DNA from 3 places in the Aneurinibacillus baijiui genome. Region 1 is predicted to be linked to each of the others. Evidence: riboswitches for the same ligand, from Rfam matches in the RefSeq annotation. Region 1 holds a riboswitch; each other region holds the start of a gene.
What was found. A riboswitch is a leader RNA that binds a small molecule or an ion and turns the genes downstream of it on or off. The one in region 1 is predicted to bind lysine.
Positions count from the first base shown of each region.

Region 1 (8,160 bases):
TTACGTAGGCAAAGCTAAAGTATTAAAAAACCGTGTTCGTTCTTATTTTACAGGCAGCCATGATGGAAAAACGCAGCGGCTTGTACAGGAGATCGCTGATTTCGAATACATTGTCACATCTTCACCGGTTGAGGCACTTTTGCTAGAGTGCAACTTAATTAAAAAGCATGACCCACGCTATAACGTATTGTTAAAAGACGATAAAACATATCCATACATCAAGATTACAAATGAGGCGCACCCGCGTCTGGAGATTACGCGTAAAGTGGTGAAGGATGGCGCCAAGTATTTTGGTCCGTATGCCAACGCAGGAGCCGCGCAGGAGACAAAGAAGCTCTTAGATCGGCTGTATCCGCTGCGCAAGTGCAAGAATATGCCGAAAAACGTCTGTCTTTACTATCATCTGGGGCAGTGCGTAGCCCCGTGTGAATACGAAGTAGAAACGCAGCAGTATGATGCCATGATCGAGGAAATCAGCCGATTCTTCAGCGGGAATTATGGAGAGATCAAGAAGACGCTAAAGCAGCAAATGGAAGAAGCGGCAGAGAATCTTGAATTCGAGCGTGCTAAGGAACTGCGTGACCAGATTCAATACATTGAAGCCATTATGGAAAAGCAGAAGGTTACGTTTAGTGACAATGTTGATCGGGATGCCTGGGGCTACCATGTCGATAAAGGATGGATGAGTGTACAGGTTTTCCATATTCGTCAGGGTAAAATGATTGAGCGTAACGTAGGTTCTTTTCCGTTCTATGGTGAAAAGCATGAAGATTTCGTTTCCTATGTTGTCCAATTCTATCTAAAGGACCACGTCAGGCCAAAAGAAGTGCTGCTTCCGACAAGTGAAGGGATAGATGGGCTTGAAGAGGCGCTTGGTACCAAGGTTCTTATTCCGCAGCGCGGTCCAAAAAAACAACTTGTGGATATGGCGCAGGAAAATGCGCGCATTGCACTTGAGGAGAAGTTTGCGCTGATGTCACGGGATGAAGCCCGTACTATACAGGCGGTGCAGAAGCTAGGCGATGTGCTCGGCATCGGGTATCCGAAGCGGATTGAGGCGTTTGATAACTCGAATATTCAAGGGGTTGATCCGGTTTCGGCGATGATCGTATTTACTGATGGTAAGCCGGATAAGAAAGAGTATCGTAAATATAAAGTCAAAACGGTTATCGGCCCCAATGATTACGGCACGATGAAAGAGGTTGTCCGCCGCCGGTATACCCGTGTGCTGAAGGAAGGATTGGACCTGCCAAATTTGATTGTAATCGACGGAGGCAAAGGGCAGATCTCTGCTGCTGTGGATGTATTGGAGAATGAACTCGGTCTTTTTATCCCGGTATGCGGATTGGCTAAAGATGAACGGCATCGTACCGCTCAGTTGCTGGTAGGTGATCCGCCTATCCCTGTTGAGTTAAAGAGGGATAGCAATGAATTCTATCTGCTGCAGCGAATTCAGGATGAGGTGCACCGCTTTGCGATCACATTCCACCGTACTACGCGCGGTAAGACGATGTTCCACTCAAAGCTCGATGATATTCCGGGTATCGGAGAGAAGCGTAAGAAGCTTTTGCTTAAGCATTTTGGTTCGATCAAGCGCATGCGAGAAGCGACCGTGGAGGAGTATCGTAACCTTGGTATCGGTGATAAGCTGGCCCGTCAGATTTTAGAATACTTACAGGAGACAAAAGAGGGAACAGCCGAACAAGCCGAATAAAAGTAATTGTCAAGATTATTAACATATGGTACCATATACAGAAATTGAATAGTAAGCAAATAACGCCTCACTTAAATAGGGTGAGGTAGAGGCGCGAAAACCATAAGTATTCCGCTGGAGGAATGAGAATCCAGGGAAAGCGGGAGAAAGGGGAATTCGCCGAAATGGCAGAACGGATCTCAACGTCTGCTGTTGGGTCTGCATTGAACAAATGCAGAACTGTCACCGGATCATCGTCCCAGATAGCCGGTGGAGTACTATCTCGCACAGGGAGTAGGGAAGTGAGCGTTCGCTGTCATTATATTTCTTGAGAATCTACAGACAACCGCTTTGGCCTATGCCTTGCTGTTGTCTTTTTTATTGATCCGGCATTGCGTTCTCTAACCCTCATATGTGTGCGGAGTACTCTGATAATGAAGAGAAGAATATTATCTTAATTTGAGGAGGGTACACAAAGTGAGCATAATTGTACAAAAATTTGGCGGTACATCCGTCGGCACAATCGAACGAATTCAAGCAGTAGCCCAGCGTGTCATATCAACGGTGCAGAAGGGCCATCAAGTGGTTGTGGTAGTATCAGCAATGGGAAAATCGACCGATGTCTTAGTGGATATGGCGAAGCAGATTACGGATGAGCCACATCCGCGTGAGATGGACATGCTGCTTACAACCGGGGAGCAGGTATCGATCGCATTATTGACGATGGCACTTCAAGAACAAGGCCAGGCTGCTGTATCTATGACCGGATGGCAAGCAGGAATCATGACAGAAGATATACATATGAAGGCTCGTATTGATCGGATTGATACCGCATTCATCATAGAAGCATTGAATAAGGGAAACGTGGTGGTAGTAGCCGGGTTTCAAGGAGTTTCGGCGCATGGAGAGATTATGACGCTTGGGCGCGGCGGTTCTGATACGACCGCGGTTGCATTAGCTGCGGCACTTGATGGAAAAAAGTGTGAAATATATACGGATGTGGACGGAGTCTATACGGCAGACCCGCGTATGGTTCCTCTTGCCAGAAGGCTTGTGAGCATCTCACATGATGAGATGCTAGAGCTTGCGACGCTTGGTGCAGGTGTTCTGCATCCACGTGCGGTGGAGTGCGCGAAGCAGCATCAAGTAAGTGTAACGGTTCGATCGAGTTTCACTGAGGCAGAAGGAACGATGATAGAGGAGGAAGCGAATATGGAACAAGGACTTGCAGTGAGCGGCATCGCTCATGATAAAAATGTCGCCAAAATTACGGTAGCTGATCTGCCGTCAAGAGTGGAGGCCATGGCTAAGCTCTTTGCGGTGTTGGCTGAGGAACATATTAATGTCGATGTTATTGTACAGAGTGCGTATGAAGCGAATACGACAAATGTGTCATTTTCGGTAAGCGGAGATGAAGTAAAGAAAACACTCGATGTATTGCTGAAGCATCGCGAAGCGCTGCAATTTGGCTATGCGATGGCAGAGGAGGAACTTGCTAAGGTATCTATCGTAGGCGCAGGTATGATTACAAACCCAGGGGTAGCTGCTCAGATGTTCACCTGCCTTGCGGAACAAGGAATTGAGATCAAGATGGTATCTACTTCGGAAATTAAGGTCTCTAGCATTATTCCAGTGGAAAGAATAGAGGATGCTGTACAGAGTCTGCATACATCGTTTGGGTTAGATGTCAAAGAGACTGCTGTTGTATACGGAGGATAAAAAAAGCAAGCCCATGCCAGATAAAAACGGCATGGGCTTGTCCTTTTTTCAGTACTTACGCGACGCTTCGATTATTGCGCACAGAAGCAGGCAGGAGACCTGCTGCGTCAAGTCGGTGGCGGATGAGGATTCCCAGGTAAGAAGCGGCCGCCACTTTTACCAGGTCAGGAATAACGAACAGTCCCATTCCGAATGTGAATGCCTGGCCCCACGATAGACTCAAGACGAGCTTAAGCTGGGTAACACCGAACGCATAAATAATTAGTAAGCCGATAAGATTAGCAACAAATGCGCGGGTAAATGTGATATCCTTACCCTTAAAGATTGTTCCCATAACAAAAACCGCTACAACGTATCCGAGCAAATAGCCACCTGTTTTGCCGATGAGAATGCCCATCCCACCTGAGAATTGGGCAAATACCGGAGCCCCAATGGCTCCGAGCAGTAGATAGAGCAGAACGGCGATTGTACCATAGCGGCGACCGAGAATAATGGGGGCTAGCGCAATGGCAAAATTCTGCAGGGTGAATGGAACTTGCGGAATGAATGAGATAGAAATTTGTGCGAAGACGGCGATGATCGCACAGAATAAGGCCGATAAAATTAACATTTTTCTACTTTCAATGTTCATAGGTTGCTCCTTCGTGATAATTTGTTAACCTAATACATAATATAAGTTTACAAAGCGGATGTCCTTTTTGTCAATATTGACATTAGTCAGTAAAAACCGTAGTATTGAACTAACTCGTAGAAAGTCGGAATACAATTTTATGATAGCTCTTATCAAGAGAGGCGGAGGGACTGGCCCGATGAAGCCCGGCAACCCCGCGCGTTTGCGCGGATAAGGTGCTAACTCCAGCAGAACGATATGTTTCGTTCTGGAAGATAAGGGGAGGTATGCGCCATATAAACGCCTCTTCCTTATAGGAAGCGGCGTTTTTTTCATGACATGAAGATAAACGCTAAGAGGAAGGGAAGAGGGATTCTTCTGACTTCCTGCTAGAAAGGAGTGAATAAGCGCATGATACAGAAGATGGTTATAGATGAAATAACGTTGGAGTGTGGAGCTACACTCAAGCAGGTTGAGATTGCTTATGAGGCGAGCGGGACGCTAAATGAGGAGAAGACCAATGCGATTTTGGTGTGTCACGCGCTTACCGGTGATGCATATGCGGTGGGAGATGAAGAGACCCCAGGATGGTGGGAAGGACTGATTGGCCCCGGACGATACGTTGATACGAATAAATATTTTGTAATCACGTCAAACGTGCTGGGAGGCTGTGCAGGTACAACGGGTCCCGCCTCTTCGAACCCGGAGACGGGAGAGCCGTATGGTGCTGCTTTTCCGGTTGTGACGATTCGGGATATGGTGAAGCTGCAGTATATGTTGATTGAGCAATTAGGAATTGAGAAGCTCTTTGCTGTGGTGGGCGGTTCCATGGGCGGCATGCAGGTATATGAGTGGGCGGTGATGTATCCGGAAATGATGCATCTTGTCCTGCCAATTGCGACATCCGCACGCTTGTCAGCTGTAGCGATTGCTTATAATGATGTAGGAAGACAGGCGATTCTATCCGATCCCGAGTGGAAAAACGGCAGCTATTATCCGGAAAAAGGGCCTGTAAATGGATTATCCATAGCCCGGATGCTTGGCATGATCACGTATCGTACTGCTGATTTATTTGAGTATCGATTTGGCCGACGGTTAAAGGATGAACGCGATGTAATGCAGTTCGATTCCACCTTTAACATTGAAAGCTATTTGCGCTATCAGGGGCAGAAGCTGGTCACGCGATTCGATGCCAATAGCTATCTGTATTTGCTAAAGGCAATGGATTCGCACGATATTGGTCGAGGACGAGGCGGGATTAAGGCTGCACTTGAGAGAATTGAAGCTAAGGTTCTATCTGTAGCAATTTCAAAAGATTTATTGTATCCTGCCGACCATCAGGAGGAGATTGTCGATCTTATGCGAGCACTTGGTAAGGATGTGGATTATCATTTTGTCGAATCCATCTATGGCCATGACGGCTTTCTTGTCGAATTTGTAAAAATTGGTCCGTTAGTTGAACGGTTTATTGAGAAACATGCGGCTAATATTTTCGCTCCGTCTGCTGCCCCGAGATAATTATAAAGATTGTCCACAGATTATCGGCGTATTTCGACAATTTGTCCGCTGCTTTTCTTGACGCTACCTTCCATACGGAGTAAAATGAATCTGTCACAAAGTCTTCATTTATTTTAAGGCTTCCTCGGGAAGCTTTTCTTCATGTCATGCATGTGGAATGGAGTGAGCAAAGGGGGAATTTCTAGAGAGACGAGAGAGTGGTAGGGAATCTTCACGTACGTAGATGAAGAAGTCGGAGAGAAATTGATTATTTTTGTGAAAAAAGTGTCAAACTAGAAAATCTGAAACGTAACCTTGTGAAAGGGGGAGTCTGTGCAATGCTGAATCACCGTCACTTTTTTAACCGTAAACTACATTCCCTGCTAGGGGTTGTACCAATCGGGGGATTTTTGTTCGTTCACTTATTTACGAACTTCTATGCAACGCGCGGCGAAGAAGCTTTTCTTGAGCGTGTTGAAATTATGGAAGGAATTCCATTCCTGGCTTTGATTGAAATTCTCTTTATTTTCTTACCCATTCTGTATCATGGTATTTATGGGTTGTATGTTGCATTCCAAGCGAAAAACAACGTGAACAACTATGGTTACTTCCGTAACGTACTGTTCATGCTGCAGCGTGTAACCGGTGTTATCACATTGATCTTTATTACATGGCACGTATGGGAAACAAAAATGCAAATGGTAATTGGAAATGTAGAAGCGACAGGCCTCTTTACTCTAATGAATGATATTCTGGCGAATCCGTTCATGCTAGCTTTCTATGTTATTGGCTTGCTTTCTGCAACGTTCCACTTTGCAAACGGCCTGTGGAGCTTCGCCGTAAGCTGGGGCATCACGGTAGGTCCTCGTGCACAGCGTATTTCTACGTATGTTACAATGGTTGTATTCGTGTTGATGTCGGCGATGGGATTGTTGGCTCTGTTCTCCTTTGCAAATCCTGTTGATGTAGCACAAGCAATCCAAAAATAGGGGGTTTGAGCATGAGTAAAGGTAAAATTATCGTAGTTGGCGGCGGTTTGGCAGGCTTGATGGCCACAATTAAAGCTGCAGAAGCCGGCCACCCTGTTGAGTTGTTTTCTCTTGTTCCTGTAAAACGCTCTCACTCTGTTTGTGCGCAGGGCGGTATTAATGGAGCAGTAAATACAAAAGGTGAAGGGGATTCTCCATGGATCCACTTTGACGATACAGTATATGGCGGGGACTTCCTCGCAAATCAGCCGCCGGTAAAAGCAATGTGTGATGCGGCGCCTGGAATTATTTATATGTTTGACCGTATGGGTGTTATGTTTAACCGTACGCCGGAGGGCTTAATTGACTTCCGTCGTTTTGGGGGGACGCAGCATCACCGTACAGCATTCTCCGGTGCAACAACAGGACAACAGCTTCTGTACGCATTGGATGAGCAAGTGCGCCGTTGGGAAGTAAACGGATTGGTTACAAAATATGAAGGTTGGGAATTCCTATCTGCTGTTGTTGATGAAACAGACGGTGTGTGCCGTGGTATTACTGCACAAAACCTGCGTTCGATGGAGATTCAATCCTTTAAAGCGGATGCTGTTATTCTTGCAACCGGTGGTCCTGGAATCATCTTCGGTAAGTCTACAAACTCCGTAATTAATACAGCAACAGCCGCTTCAGCCGTATACCAGCAAGGCGCAACGTATGCGAATGGAGAATTCATTCAAATTCACCCAACAGCGATTCCTGGGGATGACAAGCTGCGCTTGATGTCTGAATCAGCACGTGGTGAAGGCGGTCGTGTATGGACATATAAAGATGGTAAGCCTTGGTACTTCCTTGAAGAGAAATACCCGGCATATGGTAACCTTGTGCCGCGTGATATCGCAACGCGTGAGATCTTCGATGTTTGTGTTAACATGAAGCTCGGAGTCAACGGCGAGAACATGGTTTATCTTGACCTTTCTCATAAAGATCCGCATGAGCTGGACATCAAGCTGGGCGGTATCATTGAGATCTATGAGAAATTCGTTGGGGATGACCCACGTAAAGTTCCGATGAAGATCTTCCCTGCTGTTCACTACTCAATGGGTGGACTGTGGGTTGATTATAATCAAATGACAAACATTCCGGGTCTGTTTGCTGCCGGTGAATGTGATTATTCACAACATGGTGCCAACCGTTTAGGTGCGAACTCTCTGCTATCTGCGGTATTCGGTGGTATGGTAGCCGGACCAAAAGCAATCGAATATATCAACGGCTTGAACAAATCAGCGGAAGATGTGTCTGCTGGCGTATTCGATGCACAGGTGAAGAAGGATCAAGAAAAGTACGACCGTATCACGAACATGACAAGCGGTACAGAGAATGCGTACAAGCTGCATCGTGAACTCGGTGAGTGGATGACGGACAATGTAACGGTTGTTCGCTATAATGATAAGCTGCAGAAGACAGATGAGAAGATCCAGGAGCTTATGGAGCGTTATCAGAACATCAACATCAATGATACATCCAAGTGGAGCAACGCAGGCGCTTCCTTCACGCGTCAGCTGTGGAACATGCTGAATCTTGCCCGTGTTATTACGCTTGGTGCATTGAACCGTAACGAAAGCCGTGGTGCTCACTACAAGCCGGACTTCCCAGAACGTGATGATGACAGCTTC
Region 1 covers NZ_JBFTXJ020000014.1:11,806-19,965, forward strand. The annotation lists gene uvrC (excinuclease ABC subunit UvrC) at 1-1,714, shown strand, start outside; lysine riboswitch at 1,793-1,982, shown strand; gene AB3351_RS19575 (aspartate kinase) at 2,171-3,412, shown strand; gene AB3351_RS19580 (biotin transporter BioY) at 3,468-4,043, opposite strand; SAM riboswitch class I at 4,190-4,304, shown strand; gene metX (homoserine O-acetyltransferase MetX) at 4,434-5,540, shown strand; gene AB3351_RS19590 (succinate dehydrogenase cytochrome b558 subunit) at 5,858-6,508, shown strand; gene sdhA (succinate dehydrogenase flavoprotein subunit) at 6,520-8,160, shown strand, end outside.

Region 2 (8,160 bases), on a different contig from region 1:
TTGGACTTTGTTCCCTTATCTTCTGGCTCGTCGGCTTCGGTGTGACCTTTGGTGAGGGCAATGCGCTAATCGGCCTCTCGGGATTTCTTTTGAGTGGAATGGAGGAAGTAGCCGGTATACCGGTTGAAATTTTCTTCTTGTTTCAATTGGCATTTGCCGGTGTATCGCTGGCGATTACGTTCGGTGGGTTTGCAGAACGTGCGAAATTATCCGTATATCTACTATTTGGTACATTGTTTACCATCCTGATCTATCCGGTTATTGGTCACTGGATTTGGGGTGGCGGCTGGTTGGCAGAACACGGCAAACAGGATTTTGCAGGTTCGACCGTAGTGCATCTGACAGGAGCTACGGCAGCGATTGTTGCTACGATGTTGCTCAAGCCGAGATTGGGTAAATTCAATGCAAACGGACGCCCGAATTTGCTCCCGGGTCATAATCAAGTGTATACGGTCCTCGGTGTCTTTATCCTCTGGATCGGCTGGTTCGGGTTTAATGCGGGCAGTACATTGAGCGTGGGCAGCGGCCTCTTCGGTCATGTGGCGATGATCACACAGTTGGCTACAGCGGCAGGTGCGGTGTTTGCGCTCTTGCTTTCCTGGATGCATACGGGTAAGGCCGATATCACAGCGATGCTAAACGGGACGCTGGCTGGTCTTGTGGCTATTACAGCTTCGTGCGCATTTGTTGAGACCTGGGCAGGTGTCGTGATTGGTGCGATTGCTGGAATGCTTACGTATGCAGCTTCCATCTTCATTGAGCGAAAAGGGATTGACGATCCGATTTATGCAGGTTCCGTACATGGTGTGGCTGGAATCTGGGGAACGCTGGCTAATGGATTTTTTGCCTCACCTCGTCTGGTAGAGACAGTGGGGGTAGGTCAACCAGGTCTATTCTACGGTGGTGGATTCCACCAATTAGGTGTGCAAGCAATTGGCGTGCTGGCATGTCTGGTGTATGTGGCGGCTGTCTCTTATGTATTGATCGCGGCGATGAAAGCGACGATCGGTATCCGTGTATCGGAAGAAGAGGAGATTCTAGGACTGGATCTAAGTGAACATGGGGCGTACGGCTATCCAGAGCACTTACAGGATAGCGACCTGCCGTCTAGGTCTTTTCAAGCTTCAACCGCCCCATTAAAAAACAGCGTATAATTAAGATGTGGTATGCTGGCCCGGGATTGACGGTATGTACCGTCAATCCCGGGCTAGTTTAGGTTTATGCGAATAACTTTTTTCTTATTTTGAATTTTCCTATATAATGAAAAGGATGGATTAGCCACATACATAGAGAGGGAGTGGAAATGATGGCGATAGATACGAACGCAGTGATTGGGTTTGTCGGTATCGGCGTTATGGGGAAAAGTATGGCAGGTCACCTGTTGAATGCGGGCTATCGAGTGCATGTGTACAATCGTACAAAAGCGAAGGCTGAAGAGTTGGTGAAGCAGGGGGCAGTATGGAATGATACGGTAGCTGCGCTATCGGCCGAAGCGGATGTAATCATTACAATGGTTGGCTACCCAAAAGATGTGGAAGAGACGTATCTGGGTGCAGAGGGCATCCTAGCACATGCCAAAGAGGATGCGCATGTGATCGATATGACGACATCAAGTCCGCTGTTGGCGCGTAAAATCTATGAAGCGGCCAAAGAGAAGAATATCCATGCGCTTGATGCACCGGTATCCGGCGGAGATATCGGCGCTCGCGAAGCGCGGCTTGCTATTATGGTCGGTGGTGATGAAGCAGCGTTTGCTTCTATGTACCCGATTTTTGAGAAGATGGGTGCCAATATTGTGCATCAGGGGCCGGCAGGTTCCGGACAGCATACGAAGATGTGCAATCAGATTGCCATTGCGTCCGGGATGATTGGTGTGTGCGAAGCGATGGTATATGCCAAGCGAGCGGGCCTTAACCCGGAGAATGTGCTCAAAAGCATCGCTACCGGCGCCGCCGGAAGCTGGTCGCTTAGCAATCTTGCGCCGCGTATGCTGCAGGGCGACTTCGCACCTGGTTTTTATATTAAGCATTTCATTAAGGATATGGGCATTGCGCTGGAGGCAGCAGAAGAGATGGGCATGATGACACCGGGATTAAAGCTAACGAAGTCTCTGTATGATGAGCTGGCCGAGAAGGGTGAAGAGAACAGCGGTACGCAGGCATTGTACAAGCTAATTGACGAACAGATATAAAGTAAGAGTGGAAAAAGGCATGCCGTTTTGCAAATGGCATGCCTTTTTTGGTACATCGGCTACACAATATAGACGTATTGTAGTTTCGGGTTTTTGTTGTTCTTCTCATTCGGGTATTCGAAGCCAAAATAGACTGAATGTGTGCCGGATTTGTAGAAGACCATGTAATCACCGTCGCTACCGTATTCTTTGACCGGCTTGCCAAGTGCTTTTTTCACCTGTTCTAGCGTGTATGTCTTCAACTGCGGATCATAGGATGTGATCATACTGACTGTTTTAGCCGGTTCATCAATGCTGAACATAACCCCTTTCTTTTTATAGAAAAGAAAACCCGTATCCTGTTCTTCCGGCTTTCCCCATTGTGAGAGAATGGTGTTCTCCTTTGCGCCGAGAGCGAATTCACTATTGGTGACTTTGCCTGCAGCCGCACGATTCATAACCTGCTGCAGAAGGGTTTCTTGTTTGGTTTGTTTAAGCTCGATATAGCGGACGATTTTGTCACTGTCATCATATACATAAGCCAGCGTATAGCTGCCTGCCTGATAGATGGCTTGGATGAGGTTTTCATCCGGAATGCGATTCTCCTGAACCGGTGCGCCCAGTTCCTTTTTCACTTGCGTAATGTAAATCATCTGGAATTTAGGATGATCGGAAGAAATAAAGGTCACCTGTTGGCTGTTTGGATCAAGTAGGAACGTGACAGAATGCTGTTGATAGGTTAGAGATGTGTCGCTGCTTTCGGCATCCGGTTTGCCCCATTGTTTGATAATGGTTTCCTTTTTCGTTCCAAGACCGAAATCGTAAAAGAAGACCTTGCCCAGTTTGGCTTCTTGATAGATTTCGCTTGCCAGCGTTATTTTTTCGCTTTGTTGTGCGCCATTTGCCCCTTGTTTAGGCGATTGTGTATCAATGCTTGTTTGATCAGCAGATGGTGCTTCCTTTTGCACCGGATTGCTTGGCGCAGCTTCATTCTGCGGCGGATCGACGACAGGCTCCGTGCTTGCTTGCTGATCAACTGTAGTAGGTGCAGCGGCAGGTTCTGCAGCGGGTTGACAGGCTGGCAGGAAAAGCATCGCTGCTAACAGGGCGGCTGGCATGCTGTTTTTTCTCAACATGGGTATAAAACTCCCTTCGTTTGTTGTTCTTCTTTTAGCATTACTTTGTTTTCCCGCTAACAGGGATGGCTTGATTGAAATATTCTTCTAGTGTAATGCCGCGGCGGACAATTTCCTTTGCCGCCTCTTTACCGACGTAGCGGATGTGCCATGGTTCATAGGAGTAGCCCGTGATTGCTTCTTTCTCTTTAGGGTAGCGGAGAATAAAGCCGAATCGGTGCGCATTTTTGGCTAACCATTTCCCTTCCTTGGTTTTTCCGAGACGCTGCTCCAATGCATAGCCGACGCTGGCGCTTGAGATATCCATGGCCAGGCCAGTTTGGTGTTCGCTTTGACCTGGGTATGCGCTTGTACGGTTGGCGGCTGCTTCGCCTTTTTGCTTGGCGTTCCGAGTGAAAATAGCCTTCTGGGTTGCATAGGATCGATAGCCTGAGACGGCTTTCAAGTCAATTTTTTCTCGCTTAGCCTGTGCGAACAACTCTTCAAGTGCGCGGGCGGCCGAGCGGCGAAGCTGTTTTTTTGGATGGTTCCCGGCAAAGGAAAAAGGCACATTCGGTACAACGAGGTCGGCGGGTTCATAATTTTCCGGCAGGTTCCGTTTTTTATTAACGAGAACCATCACGCTTGCTGCATTCGTGACGATGATTTTATCTGAAGAGGAATGGGTTGCTTGCTTTGCCGGTTTTGTATGTTGCTCTGTATTCCTTGAAGAAACAGTGGAAGAAGCTGGCTTATTCTCCGGTTTTGGCTGTAGTGTTTTCGCTTGTTGCTGCTCGCTTGAAGCCGGTGTCGACTGTGCTGACGCTGTCAGTGGAGTTTGAGCTTCGTTCGCGTTTTGACTGGTTGCAGCGGGCGGTGTAGACTCTGGGATGGCCTGACATGCTGATAGCATGAGAGCAGGCAGGAGAAGCATGGCAGGCCATTTTTTCTTGTATCGCATAAAATAGTCTCCTTCACTCGTTGTTCTAGGGCAGCATGCAGTACCCTCTCTTTCTATGTATGCAGACGTACGATGTGCAAAATAAGTTCCGATTCATAAGGAAAAACGTTCCTATTTCCTATTAGCTAACTAGCTATAAGTAAGAGGCGGCTTTCTTACTATAGGAAGGTAAATTCTAATACTTAGTTTATCTAGAAAAACAAACGTATGAAACGGTTTGCATGTCGGTGTATGTGTAGATAGAAGTGACACTCAACACGCGTCTGGTGCCGGGTTTATCTCCTTATGATGTTATGGAGCAGATCAAAAAGGTCATTGATGATCCAAGTATAGAAGTGAAGCTTGCTACGGACATGAGTGAAGAGGAAGCAAAATACGCTTGTTCAAGTAGCGCAAAAACAAAAAAAGTGAGGGTTATACAATAGATAGAAGAAGGGGCTGTCCCATAAGTGATGGGCAGCCCCTTTCGTTGTTGTCTTATCGTTCATCGATAGCGTCGTCGAAACGGCACTCTTCAAGAGGAATAACCTTTGTCTTTTTCACTTTTTTATAGCCAAGCCACAGCAGAAGAAATAGCGGCAGACCGATATAGGAGACCAAGACACCGTTCCAATCGATCTGATCTCCCATGAATGCTGTGTAATTCTGTCCGAGAATGACGATCATACAGAGTACAAAAGCAAAAATCGGGCCGAATGGGAACCATTTGGCACGGTAGGGCAGATCACGCAAGTCCCGCCCCTGTACAACGTATGCACGACGGAAGCGATAATGGCTGATGGCGATGCCAAGCCAAGCGATAAAGCCGGACATTCCCGAGGCATTCAGCAGCCAAGTATATACAACTCCGTCTCCGAAGAAGGAAGCAAGGAATGCTACCATACCGACAGCGGTAGTCGCCAATAATGCATAGACCGGAACGCCGCGACGATTGAGATGACTGAATAGCTTCGGCGCTTTGCCTTCCTTGGCCAGCACATAAAGGATGCGGGTGGAGGCATACATACCTGAGTTCCCGGCAGAGAGAACGGAAGTCAGAATTACCGCATTCATTACAGAAGCGGCAAAAGCCAATCCTGCTTTTTCAAAAATAATTGTAAACGGACTTTTTGCGATGGTCTCGATATCGCTGCTGACCAGGCTTGGATGCGTGTACGGCAGCAGCAATCCGATCATGAAGATGGCGAGAACATAAAACAGGAGGATACGCCAGAATACCTGCCGGATCGCTTTTGGAACATTCTCCTTTGGATTGTCGCTCTCACCGGCAGCAACCCCGAGCAATTCCGTTCCCTGAAAGGAGAAGCCGGCTGCCATAAAAATACCCAGCAATGCCATGAAGCCGCCATTGAACGGCGCGTTATCGACAGTAAAATTCGAGAAGCCGACCGCTTCACCGCCCATAATCCCAAATACCATCAAGAGACCGATTCCGATAAAAATAATAACCGTAACAACTTTAATAAGAGCAAACCAATACTCGGATTCACCATAGGCCTGCACGGACAGATAATTCAGGCCGAACATAAGAAGCAGGAATAGTGCGCTCCATAAAAATGAGGAGCTATCCGGAAACCAGAACTTGATCAGCAGCGTACTTGCCGCCAGTTCGGCTGCAATTGTAATCGACCAGTTATACCAATAATTCCAGCCGAGTGCGAAGCCAAGCGATGGATCAACAAAACGGGACGCGTACGTACTAAAAGAGCCGGGTACCGGCATGTACGTAGCCAGCTCGCCTAAGCTGGTCATGAGAAAATATACCATAATGCCAATGGCGACATAGGCTACCAGCGCTCCGCCCGGTCCCGCCGTACTGATGGCACCTCCACTGGCAAGAAACAACCCGGTTCCGATCGATCCGCCAAGAGAGATCATAGTGAGGTGGCGCGCTTTCAGTCCGCGCTTCAACTGCCGCTCAGAAGAATGCGAGGCATTCGGGGTAGACTCTGCCACGGTTTGTTGCGATACATTGTCTTGCACGTAGAAACACTCCTTCTGTAAAGATGAATAAAGGGGAAGGAAAGGAGTGGGAAATATAAAAAAATACCGCCAAGGAATTGTCGGCGGTATTTCTAAATAACCCGCATCATACCTTCCATGAAGATAGCACACCACGTTTGCCCGGAAAGCAAACATGACAGTCCCGTTCCTGTTCGATAACGGACCCAACCGATGTACTCGAAGAAGTACACCAGCTTCGGCGGCTGTTCCTTTCCGGGGATTTCACAGGCAATCTTCGTGCCTCCTGCCCCGTACTGATAACAGTCGCGACCTCTACCTCACCGTTGATGATGAGGATTGTCGTGTATTTATTTTGAAAACAATGTGTTAAGTATATAAAAGATTAGGTGATTAATCAACAAGTTTTATTTTTCTATCAATTTACTTTTATGCGGCATGCCTCTCATTGTGCTGTGCCTTTACGCCGCGAATGCGGTCTGTAATATATCCGATAAGCACACCGGCCAACGCCGGAAGCACCCATCCGAAACCTTCCTTGTACAGCGGAAGAAAAGTGAAGGCGCTAGACAATTTACCGGCAAAGAATAATGTGTTACAAGTATCCAGTATGCTAAAAAGTCCTACAAGTACAACAGATACTGGATAGATAGACGGCGCATTGGCGATATAGCGATGCGTCAGCGCGAGCAGAATAAGTGTAATCGCTATTGGATATAAAATACCTAGAACAGGAACCGATACGCTGAGGATCTGTGTCAGTCCGAGGTTAGCGATACCAAAGCTTACAACCGTAAGTACTGTAGCCCACATGCGATAGGATAGCCGGGGGAATACAGAAGCGAAGAATTGGCTGCAGGATGTGATGAGTCCGATGGATACACATAAGCAGGCAATCGTAAACGTAAGGCCAAGCAGCAGTGTGCCGCCTGCTCCGAACAGATGATTCATCATTAACGTTAGAATTTGAGCGCCATTCTCAGCTTCTCCGGCGTTTGGAGTGACTGCTCCAAGGTATCCGAGAACCAGATAAATGACGGAGAGCAATAGCCCGGCTCCAAGTCCTGCATACATCATCGCCCGTGATAGCGCGCGTCCTTCCTGTACACCGCTTGCCTTCAAGGTATTGGCAATTACGATGCCAAAAGCCAGTGCGGCGAGTGCATCCATTGTCAGATAGCCATCAAGGAATCCTTGAAAAGCAGGAATCGAGCCATAGTTTCCTTTAGGGGTCGACAGCGTATCCATCGGCGTTAGAAAGCTTTTGACAAAAATCAGTGCAATAAGAGTAAGCAGAAGCGGCGTAAGCAGCTTGCTGAAGCGGTCGATCAACTTCGACGGAGATAAGCTGAGCCAATAGACCAGGCCGAAGAAGACGAGTGTATAGAGTGCCATTGACAGCGTACCTGTCTTAAGAGCTTCCGGCAAAAAAGGCGCGGCTCCCATCTCGTAAGCCAAGCTTCCGGCGCGTGGGATGGCTAATCCAGGACCGATCGATACGTAGATAAGAAACGGAAATAAGAAGGCGAAGGATGAGTGAACCCGCCCGGTAAGCGTACGAAAACCACCGGCTTTAGCAACAGCCATTACGCCAAGGATCGGAAGCCCCGCTGCTGAGAGAACAAAACCGGCAAGAGAAAACGCGAGGTGATCACCTGCGGATTGGCCGAGGAACGGTGGGAAAATTAAGTTTCCCGCTCCAAAAAACATGGAAAAGAGCATGAAACTTACTAACAGAATGTCTTTTTTTGATACGTGCGTCATAACAAATTCTCCTTCTCGTGGTGCGTATATAATTGAGTAAAATAAATATACCGATGTGCCGTATGCGGCAGGAAAGACTTGACATTTATTTTTGTTTCTGCGTAGACAGATATGAAAGGCATTGTACCAATTTCGTATCCAAAAAACTAGTTGATTTCCTAAATTCGAAATAGTAGATGTAGTTAACG
Region 2 covers NZ_JBFTXJ020000001.1:502,249-510,408, forward strand. The annotation lists gene AB3351_RS02430 (ammonium transporter) at 1-1,154, shown strand, start outside; gene AB3351_RS02435 (NAD(P)-dependent oxidoreductase) at 1,307-2,191, shown strand; gene AB3351_RS02440 (DUF4309 domain-containing protein) at 2,251-3,306, opposite strand; gene AB3351_RS02445 (M15 family metallopeptidase) at 3,347-4,246, opposite strand; gene AB3351_RS02450 (hypothetical protein) at 4,492-4,671, shown strand; gene AB3351_RS02455 (amino acid permease) at 4,724-6,202, opposite strand; lysine riboswitch at 6,346-6,534, opposite strand; gene brnQ (branched-chain amino acid transport system II carrier protein) at 6,638-7,972, opposite strand.
Region 2: another riboswitch for lysine. It lies ahead of AB3351_RS02455 (amino acid permease); the one in region 1 lies ahead of AB3351_RS19575 (aspartate kinase).

Region 3 (8,160 bases), on a different contig from region 1:
GGTGGGGTCTACTAAGTCGTAAAGGGGTAACATATAGTACATTCATCATTTTATCGCATAGGGGGATGCAAAATGATAAACAGATTTCCTTCGATTCTGATCCCGATGACACTGGCACTCTCTCTTCCGCTAACAGCCTGCGGAGCCGATAACAACCAACAGCACACAGCACCCATAGAACAAGCGAAACCTCCGCAGGATGAGCACAACAATAAGGAGGAGAAGCAAGCAGCCGAGCAAAGCACGGAGCAGGCTCACCCTGCTTCCGAGGTCGTTAGTGGGGTCAAAAATAAACTGAAGATGACAGGAGCGATCCTTCCTTCTTCCTTTCCCGTTGAGCCTGGTTATCATGTGTCAGCATCTATCGAAGAAAATACCGCCCAATCGTATAAGGTCATCTTTTATCAAACGAAAAAAGCGATGCCGATCGATGATACATCTCTGCAGCCAAACAAACAGATGCCTGTAATCGCTTCCTTTAGCGCGAAAACATATGAAAATCCAAACCAGACAGCGGATCTTTTTCCGCCGTTTGACGTGGAGAATGGTCCACAAACAATGAATCTCGGTTACGGCATTAAAGGAAGTGCCGAAGGGGGTGCCGGTCATTCGTATTTGTCCTGGCGTGAAGGAAGGTGGCTTCTTCAGATTGATTCACTTTCACAGGACCAACTGGACAATCAGGCCATTGCCAAAAAGATGGTTGCTTATCTGGAAGAGCATGCCTTGCCTGCTCCTAAAGACAACGGCCGCGTAAAAGTAACCTACCGGCCGGGAGGCAATGATGTACAGGTAGTCATCTACTGGCAGAAGGGCCGCGTCGTCTACGAATTAGAAACAGATCAGGTGCCGCTTGACGCATTGCAAATGGCCGTATCAACCAATTAACAATAAAAGATCCACTTATGAATGACTTACAATCATGCCATACTCTCCCGGCAGTCAATCCGGTATTTTTTCTCCAGCTCCGCTAGCTCGCTGCTTATCTCGTATGTCTTTGGCTGCATGACAATACAATCGTCTTGTCTCTGTATGTCATGCAGTCTCTTTAGTTGATCCACGACCCCTTGATCAATGAGCACATCCTCCATCTCCTCTTCAGCCACAAGGACAAGCGGCAGTGAATGGGTAACTTCCTTTTGCCGCCCTCGCGCATCTTCATAATACAGAGAGATTGTAAGGGGATACTCCCCACATGGAACGGGATTGCTTGTGTAGATCTCTAGCAGAATATCCTGTCCCTTTGCCGCAGTTCCAAGCAAAATCATCCCTGCTTCATTCTCAAAATAGCCGGTAAGATTCTCTGCACGACCAATACCATCCGGCATGTATACCTGTATGTGCGCATATTTTACAGGCAGCGGGGGAATGTGAATCCATACATGATTCATTCCCTCTTCGTTCTCCATTCGTGACTTTGCTAATCGAATATCCAGCATTACTTTGTTTCTCCTTTCAAAATTTGTGAGATCGACGCAATGATTTTTTGTCGGGTCTCTGCTGAAATATTTGGGCTTACGGTCAGAAACACATCACCACTTACCTGATGCGTCTCATTTTCCATGATGCGATCCGGTTGATAAAACGGCATATGATTCCCGATCTTCTCAATCTCCTCTATCGTCAGCGATTTCAGTTTGTCCTGAATGTCTGCCAACGTGTCGCCTGCTTTCGCCAGCGTAAGCACCGCACGAAAATAATGCAGATGCTCTTCTGTATACACCCGTTTATTTCCTACCAACGTTAATGGGGGAATCATCCCGATCTGCGTATAATACCGAATCGTGCGCAGGTTGATGTTTTGTCCTTCTTTCTGGAGGATATCGGTAACTTGCTTTGCGGTATACGTATTCATCCATACTCCTCATTTCATACAGCTGATCATCTCATATACACTTAAGTGATATAGTTACAGTTTACTGTAACTATTATTTTTAGTCAACCAATCTTTTACATTTTATCAGCAAACGAAATAATTTCTGTATGCCCTAATCGTTGGCGTCTTGTATAATAACCATATGCCACACAGATGAAAAGAAAGGGATATGCATGCTGACAAACCAAGAAAAAGACGAGGTTATTTATATGGCGCGGCAGGTGATGCTGATGCACCGCGATATCGAATGGGAAGGCTGGCAGCAGGTAGTGGAAGACGAACTGCTTGCGCGGGGCTGGTCCATAGAAAAAAAGAATGAGGCCCTTAAGCTGGTCGGCCTTTACAAGAAACATACACTGTAACAAAAAAGACAACGACCTTGAATTGCTGTAAGGCCGTTGTCTTTTTCTGTATCACTATTTTGATGCAAAATGCTCTGCGGCAAGGCAAAGAAAATAAGCGAGACCTGTCTGCTGTTCCTCTAGCATCTTTCTATGAAATTCATCTCCTAAAAAGAAGCGGGATTGAGCCGCAAAATCTGCTGGTTTGATTTCATGACCATGACGCGTAAGAAACGCGAGGTGTTCACTAATAAGCTGGTGTACCTTCGCATCATCTACATACAGCCCTGCACGTAAAGCCTCGGCCATTCCGTCCATAAAGCGCTTTGCTTCCGCAGCTGTCTCGTTCATTTCTTCAACAGGTATCGAAGAGCCTTCAAATAGGTCATAGTCATAGTTCTCTTTCAGATACTGCTTCTGCTCCTCCATTGCCTTCTCCCATTCTTCTTCACTATGAAACCCTTCAAACATCGATGTATGATCCATAACGTCTCCTTTCGCAGTAAACACGATCGATTCATTAATCGTCTGAACTAAACGGTCCAGGCGTTTTTTTCGAGCACAGAGAAGCTCTTTTTGTTCAGACAAAATGGATAAGCGATTCGGTTTACCATCCAGTAGTTGTTTAATTTTTGAGATAGAGAAATCAAGCTCACGATAAAACAAAATTTCCTGCAAGCGCTCCAACTCTTTTGTGCTGTACAACCTGTAGCCAGCTTCGCTTACTTTACATGAATACAACAGGCCGATCTTGTGGTAATAATGCAGCGTCTTAATGGTGACATTGGCAAGTTCTGACGTCTCTTTTACTGTATACAGCATTGTTTTCCCTCCTCAATAAAACACTGTACAGCCTCCTCTTAGGGGAGAGTCAATCATCTCTTTTAGATAGAATCAGCATCGGACGATAAAAAAAGGAAGACGCTTGTGTATAAGCTTCTCCCTTTTTTCTGCTTGTTATGGTGCAGGCAGGTCTTCTGCTACATGGATGGTGGCCGTATTTTTTATGTCTGTCCCCTTAGCGGTAAGCCAGAACTCTACTTTATACGTCCCTTTGGCAAGCGGAGCCAGGTCTGCGGTATATGTCTTCTCCTCTCCCTGCTTCAGCGACTCTTTGGAGATTACTTCCGTGAACTGCTTGCCTTCCGAATCCTGCCGGACCTTCTCGCCCTTCTCATTCCAAATGATATAATCATATTTTTGCCCCGTATTAAATTGCAAAGTCTGCTCGCGTTCGGTCTGATTCTTTACCGTAAACAGAAGCGTACCCTCTTTATAAGCAAGCTTGCTTTCTACTTTCCCTTCCCAAATGCCATCCTTATCTTTAGCCGCAATTGTGACCGTACGACTTTGCGGCGCCCATGTCGCTTCCTGGCCTAACGCTTCGCTGATAAAGCGGATCGGCACATAGGTTGTATCCTTGTACATCATCGTAAGCGGCAGGTTCTCTTTGCCGTTGTGATATGTACCTGACTTGCTTTCCTCGCCTACTTTAATCGTAACCGGGGTCAAATCTACCGCAACCTGCGTAAGCGACGATGCCCCATAGCCAACCCCTGCCGTCATGACACTTCCCAACACTACACCAATGGCTACCGACTTGATGTTTACATTCTTCATGCTTATCCCTCCCCATTCGGTTACTCTTTTGACGTGATATGTATGCGAAGAGTATGCATTTTTTTAGGAACCAGCAATTTTCCCGATTGTTTCGCACGGCGTTACCATTCATATTTGCTGCTGATTTCTGCTACAATAGATCGGTGAGGAGTGATACATACAATGAAGATAGGATCACACGTTTCATTTTCTAAAAAAGGATTGCTGAACGCGGTAGAAGAAGCCATTAGCTACGGCTCCACCTCGTTCATGGTGTATACAGGAGCACCGCAAAACACCCGGCGCAAGCCGATGGAGGACCAGTACGTCGAAGAAGGGCTCGCACTGATGAAAGAATACGGCATCGAGGACATCGTGGTGCATGCGCCTTACATCATTAATCTCGGATCGTACAAGCCAAGCACGTTCGAGTTGGCGGTGTCTTTCCTTCAGGAAGAAATCAAGCGCGCAGAATACATTGGTGTCAATAATATCGTGCTGCATCCGGGCGCCTATACGGATAAGGACGCAGAATACGGTATCAACCGGATCGCGGAAGGATTAAACGAGGTGCTGCACACCGGACAGACAGTCAACATTGCGCTGGAAACAATGGCAGGCAAAGGATCAGAAGTCGGCCGGAACTTTGAAGAATTAGCCGCGATTATCGATAAAGTCAAGCTGAACGATAAGCTGACGGTATGCTTCGATACGTGCCATACGCACGATGCCGGATATGATCTTGTGAATGATTTTGACGGCGTCATGGAAGCGTTCGACCGAACCGTGGGCCTTGACCGCCTGGCCGTCTTCCATATTAATGACAGCAAAAACTTCCGTGGGGCTGCCAAGGACCGTCATGCTCCGATCGGCTCCGGCTTGATCGGCTTTGATGCCATCAACTACATTGTCCATCATGAAGCGGCGCAGGGAAAACCGATCATCCTGGAAACACCGTGGATCGGTAAAAATAAAACCGATCAGTCTCCGATGTATGAAGTCGAGATTGCTTTGCTACGCGGCACGGTTCAGGAGCGCTTTTCCGATAATTTTCTGGGCGATGTCGAGACGCTTGGTGCCTACTTCGCCAGAGAGGGAATCAATCGGCGCGATTATGTCGTACAAAATTGGGAAGTGCTGCAGGACAAGAAGTTAAAGAAGGAAGATCCGCGCGAACCGTTAGAGAAGCTGTTTGATATTGTGACGCGGGCGGAATTGCTGCCGGATGAATCCGAGGAAGGCATCAATAAGCGCTTGATCGCCTGGCTGTCGGGCATGGATGTAAAATAGGTTTTCCATATAAAAGAGGAGCCCATGGCATATCTACATGTCATGAGCTCCTACACAAAAAAACCGCTCCAAAAGAGCGGCTTTTCTCTGTTTATCTATATATTTTATCTCTCCTGAATCCTACTGCCTATACAATCACAAGCTCTTTTTGGGGAAACAAATTCGTTACAAAAGTACGTTCCTCCTCCGTCAAATCAACAAGCGGCAGGCGTACGCCGCCAACCTGAATGCCCTGCATGTTAAGTGCTGCTTTGACCGGCGTCGGATTAGCTGCGATAAACAAACCTTCAAAGATCGGCAATAATTGACGGTGCATCCTGGCTGCTTTGGCAACCTCTCCGCCTGCGAATGCCTGAATCATTTCTTTCATCTCACGACCGATGACGTGGCTTGCAACACTGACGACACCTTTGCCGCCAACGGACATACAGGGCAGCGTCATGCCGTCATCTCCTGTATACAGCACAAAATCATCCGGCGTCTGCTCAATAATGCGGGACATTTGGCCAAGATCGCCGTTCGCTTCCTTGATGGCTACAATGTTTGCTACATCCGTTGCCAGACGAACGGTCGTCTCAGCCGTCATATTAATCACAGAGCGGCCCGGAATATTATACAGCATAACAGGAAGCTTTGTGCTTTGGGCAATCGTCTTAAAATGCTGGTACAGCCCTTCCTGCGACGGTTTATTGTAGTAAGGCACGACCAGCATGATACCATCTACGCCAGCCTGTGCAGCTTGCTGTGTCAGTTCAATCGATGCAGCCGTATTATTGCTGCCTGTGCCGGCAATGACCGGAATGCGGCCATTAACCAACTCCACTACATGGCGGAATAATGCGACCTTCTCACTGCCGGTTAGCGTAGGCGATTCTCCTGTCGTACCCGCCACAACCAATGCGGTAGTACCCGTGGCGATCAAGTGCTCCACCAAAGCTTCCGTCCGCTTCTTATCTACATTCAATTCTTTGTCAAATGGCGTTACCATTGCCGTTAGCATTCTTCCAAAATCAATCATTCCGATTCCTCCTTATCGTCGTATCACATAGGCATATTTTGCGTTTCTTTCTCCCCTATGTCTCGGCGCGCATATCGGAGTAGGAACGTACCGACCCGTGTCATAAAAAAACTCCTAACCGGATGATTAGGAGGATACAGGCGAAAAATAAAAACACCTACAACACGGGTCGCAGATGGATAATGAACAAATAATCGTCCACCCCATCTCCGTATCTCCTGCAAGATAGCGCACCACGCGTATCCGGTATGATCTACGCGTGACAGTTCTGTTCCTCTTCGGATACAGCCCCAACCCATCTGACCAGAGAAGCCAGACAAGCTTCGGCGGTTTTTCCTTTCTGCTGTGTTCACTGATGTTCCCTGCATCTCCCACAGCGTACTCTTAAATCCCGCGACCTCTACCTCATCAGAGCGTTGATGAGGTTTTTTGAATATGAAGTTGTATTGATGCTAGTATAGTGAACTTCCCTGTCCAGGTCAAGAAGAAAATTCCTCATCCATACGATTTGAAATCCCTTCAAGGAAAACTTCGATCAGCAGGGTCCGCTCCGCATGCGCAGGTAGAATATAGGACAACCTACGGGGGAAGGATTCTTCATGAATGGTTAATGCTTTGAGTTCTCCATATCGAATCGGTTTACGTACAACCCACTTAGACAGCAGCGTGAGGCCAAGACCTGCGGCTACACTTTCTTTAACCCCCTGATTGCTGCTTAGCGTAATCATTTTTTTCACTTTAATGCCAAGAGAGCGAATCATGTGGTCAAAATACACCCGCGTACCCGATCCTTCTTCCCGCACCACCCAGACTTCATCCTGCAGCACGTCCGGTGTAACGCTCTTACGGGCAGCCAGCGGATGATCCGTCGGTGCTACAAGCAGCATCTCATCCTTCATAAACGGAACAATGCAAAGGTCTTTGTCGCTAGTCTGCCCTTCAATCAGACCGATATCCATCTGCAGCAGCTTTACCGCTTCAATAATCCGCTTCGTATTCCCGATCGTCACCTCCACTTCGACATCTGGATAGCGACGGCGAAACTCAGCAAGCAGCACAGGCAGGATGTATTCACCAATCGTAAAGCTGGCTCCAATATGCAGCGTACCGGTAATCTTGTGATTGTACGCATAGATGTCTTCTTTTGTTTTCTCATATAGGTTCAGCATCTGCAGCGCCCGTTCATACAGCATTTGTCCGGCTGTTGTCACATATAAATGCTTCGGGGAGCGATCAATAAGCTTACTGCCAAATTCATGTTCAAGCTGCTTGATATGCAAGCTGACGCTCGGCTGTGAGAGCCGCAGTTTTTCCGCCGCCCTTGTGAAACTTTTTGCTTCCACTACCGCTACAAATGTACGCAGCGCATCATAATACATAGCTGCCTCCTTTAATCATTAAAAAAATTAATCTTTAAGATAATATAACTGTATTTCACTTATGATTCAAATTCTCCTATAGTTAAATCAGACAAATAATCTGATGGAAGGTGAACGTATGATAAGAGAACCTGTAACCACTTTAGGGCAAGGCGTACAGAAATCAGAGAAGAAAAAAAAGCCTACCCCTTTTATGATAGGAATAGGCATCACACTGGCGATTGCCGTCGCAGCAAAATATATAGCCCTACTTCCCGGACTTGGAATCATTGGCCCGCTCGTCATCGCTATTCTGCTTGGGATGGTATGGCGGGCAGCCCTGCCGATACCGGAAGCATCGATGGGTGGAATACATTTTGCCAGTAAGAAACTGCTCCGGGTAGGCATTATTTTTCTCGGTATGCGGCTCAACTTGTATGACATTGTCGAGGCTGGGCCTAAGGTATTTGCTATTGCAGCACTTGACCTCGCGTTCGCCCTCGTTGTGGTCTACGCACTCTGTCGTCTATGCAAGGTTGACCGCACGCTGGGCATCCTTACCGCATGCGGCACAGCCATCTGCGGCGCAGCAGCCGTGGCAGCGATATCTTCCCAAGTGAAAGCAAATGAAAAAGAAACGGCCATCGGTGTTGCTACGATTGCTGTACTGGGTACGAT
Region 3 covers NZ_JBFTXJ020000002.1:572,445-580,604, forward strand. The annotation lists gene AB3351_RS06210 (hypothetical protein) at 73-888, shown strand; gene AB3351_RS06215 (hypothetical protein) at 921-1,439, opposite strand; gene AB3351_RS06220 (MerR family transcriptional regulator) at 1,439-1,855, opposite strand; gene AB3351_RS06225 (hypothetical protein) at 2,050-2,238, shown strand; gene AB3351_RS06230 (MerR family transcriptional regulator) at 2,293-3,039, opposite strand; gene AB3351_RS06235 (BsuPI-related putative proteinase inhibitor) at 3,175-3,837, opposite strand; gene AB3351_RS06240 (deoxyribonuclease IV) at 4,000-5,106, shown strand; gene dapA (4-hydroxy-tetrahydrodipicolinate synthase) at 5,234-6,124, opposite strand; lysine riboswitch at 6,343-6,535, opposite strand; gene AB3351_RS06250 (LysR family transcriptional regulator) at 6,604-7,503, opposite strand; gene AB3351_RS06255 (YeiH family protein) at 7,622-8,160, shown strand, end outside.
Region 3: another riboswitch for lysine. It lies ahead of dapA (4-hydroxy-tetrahydrodipicolinate synthase); the one in region 1 lies ahead of AB3351_RS19575 (aspartate kinase).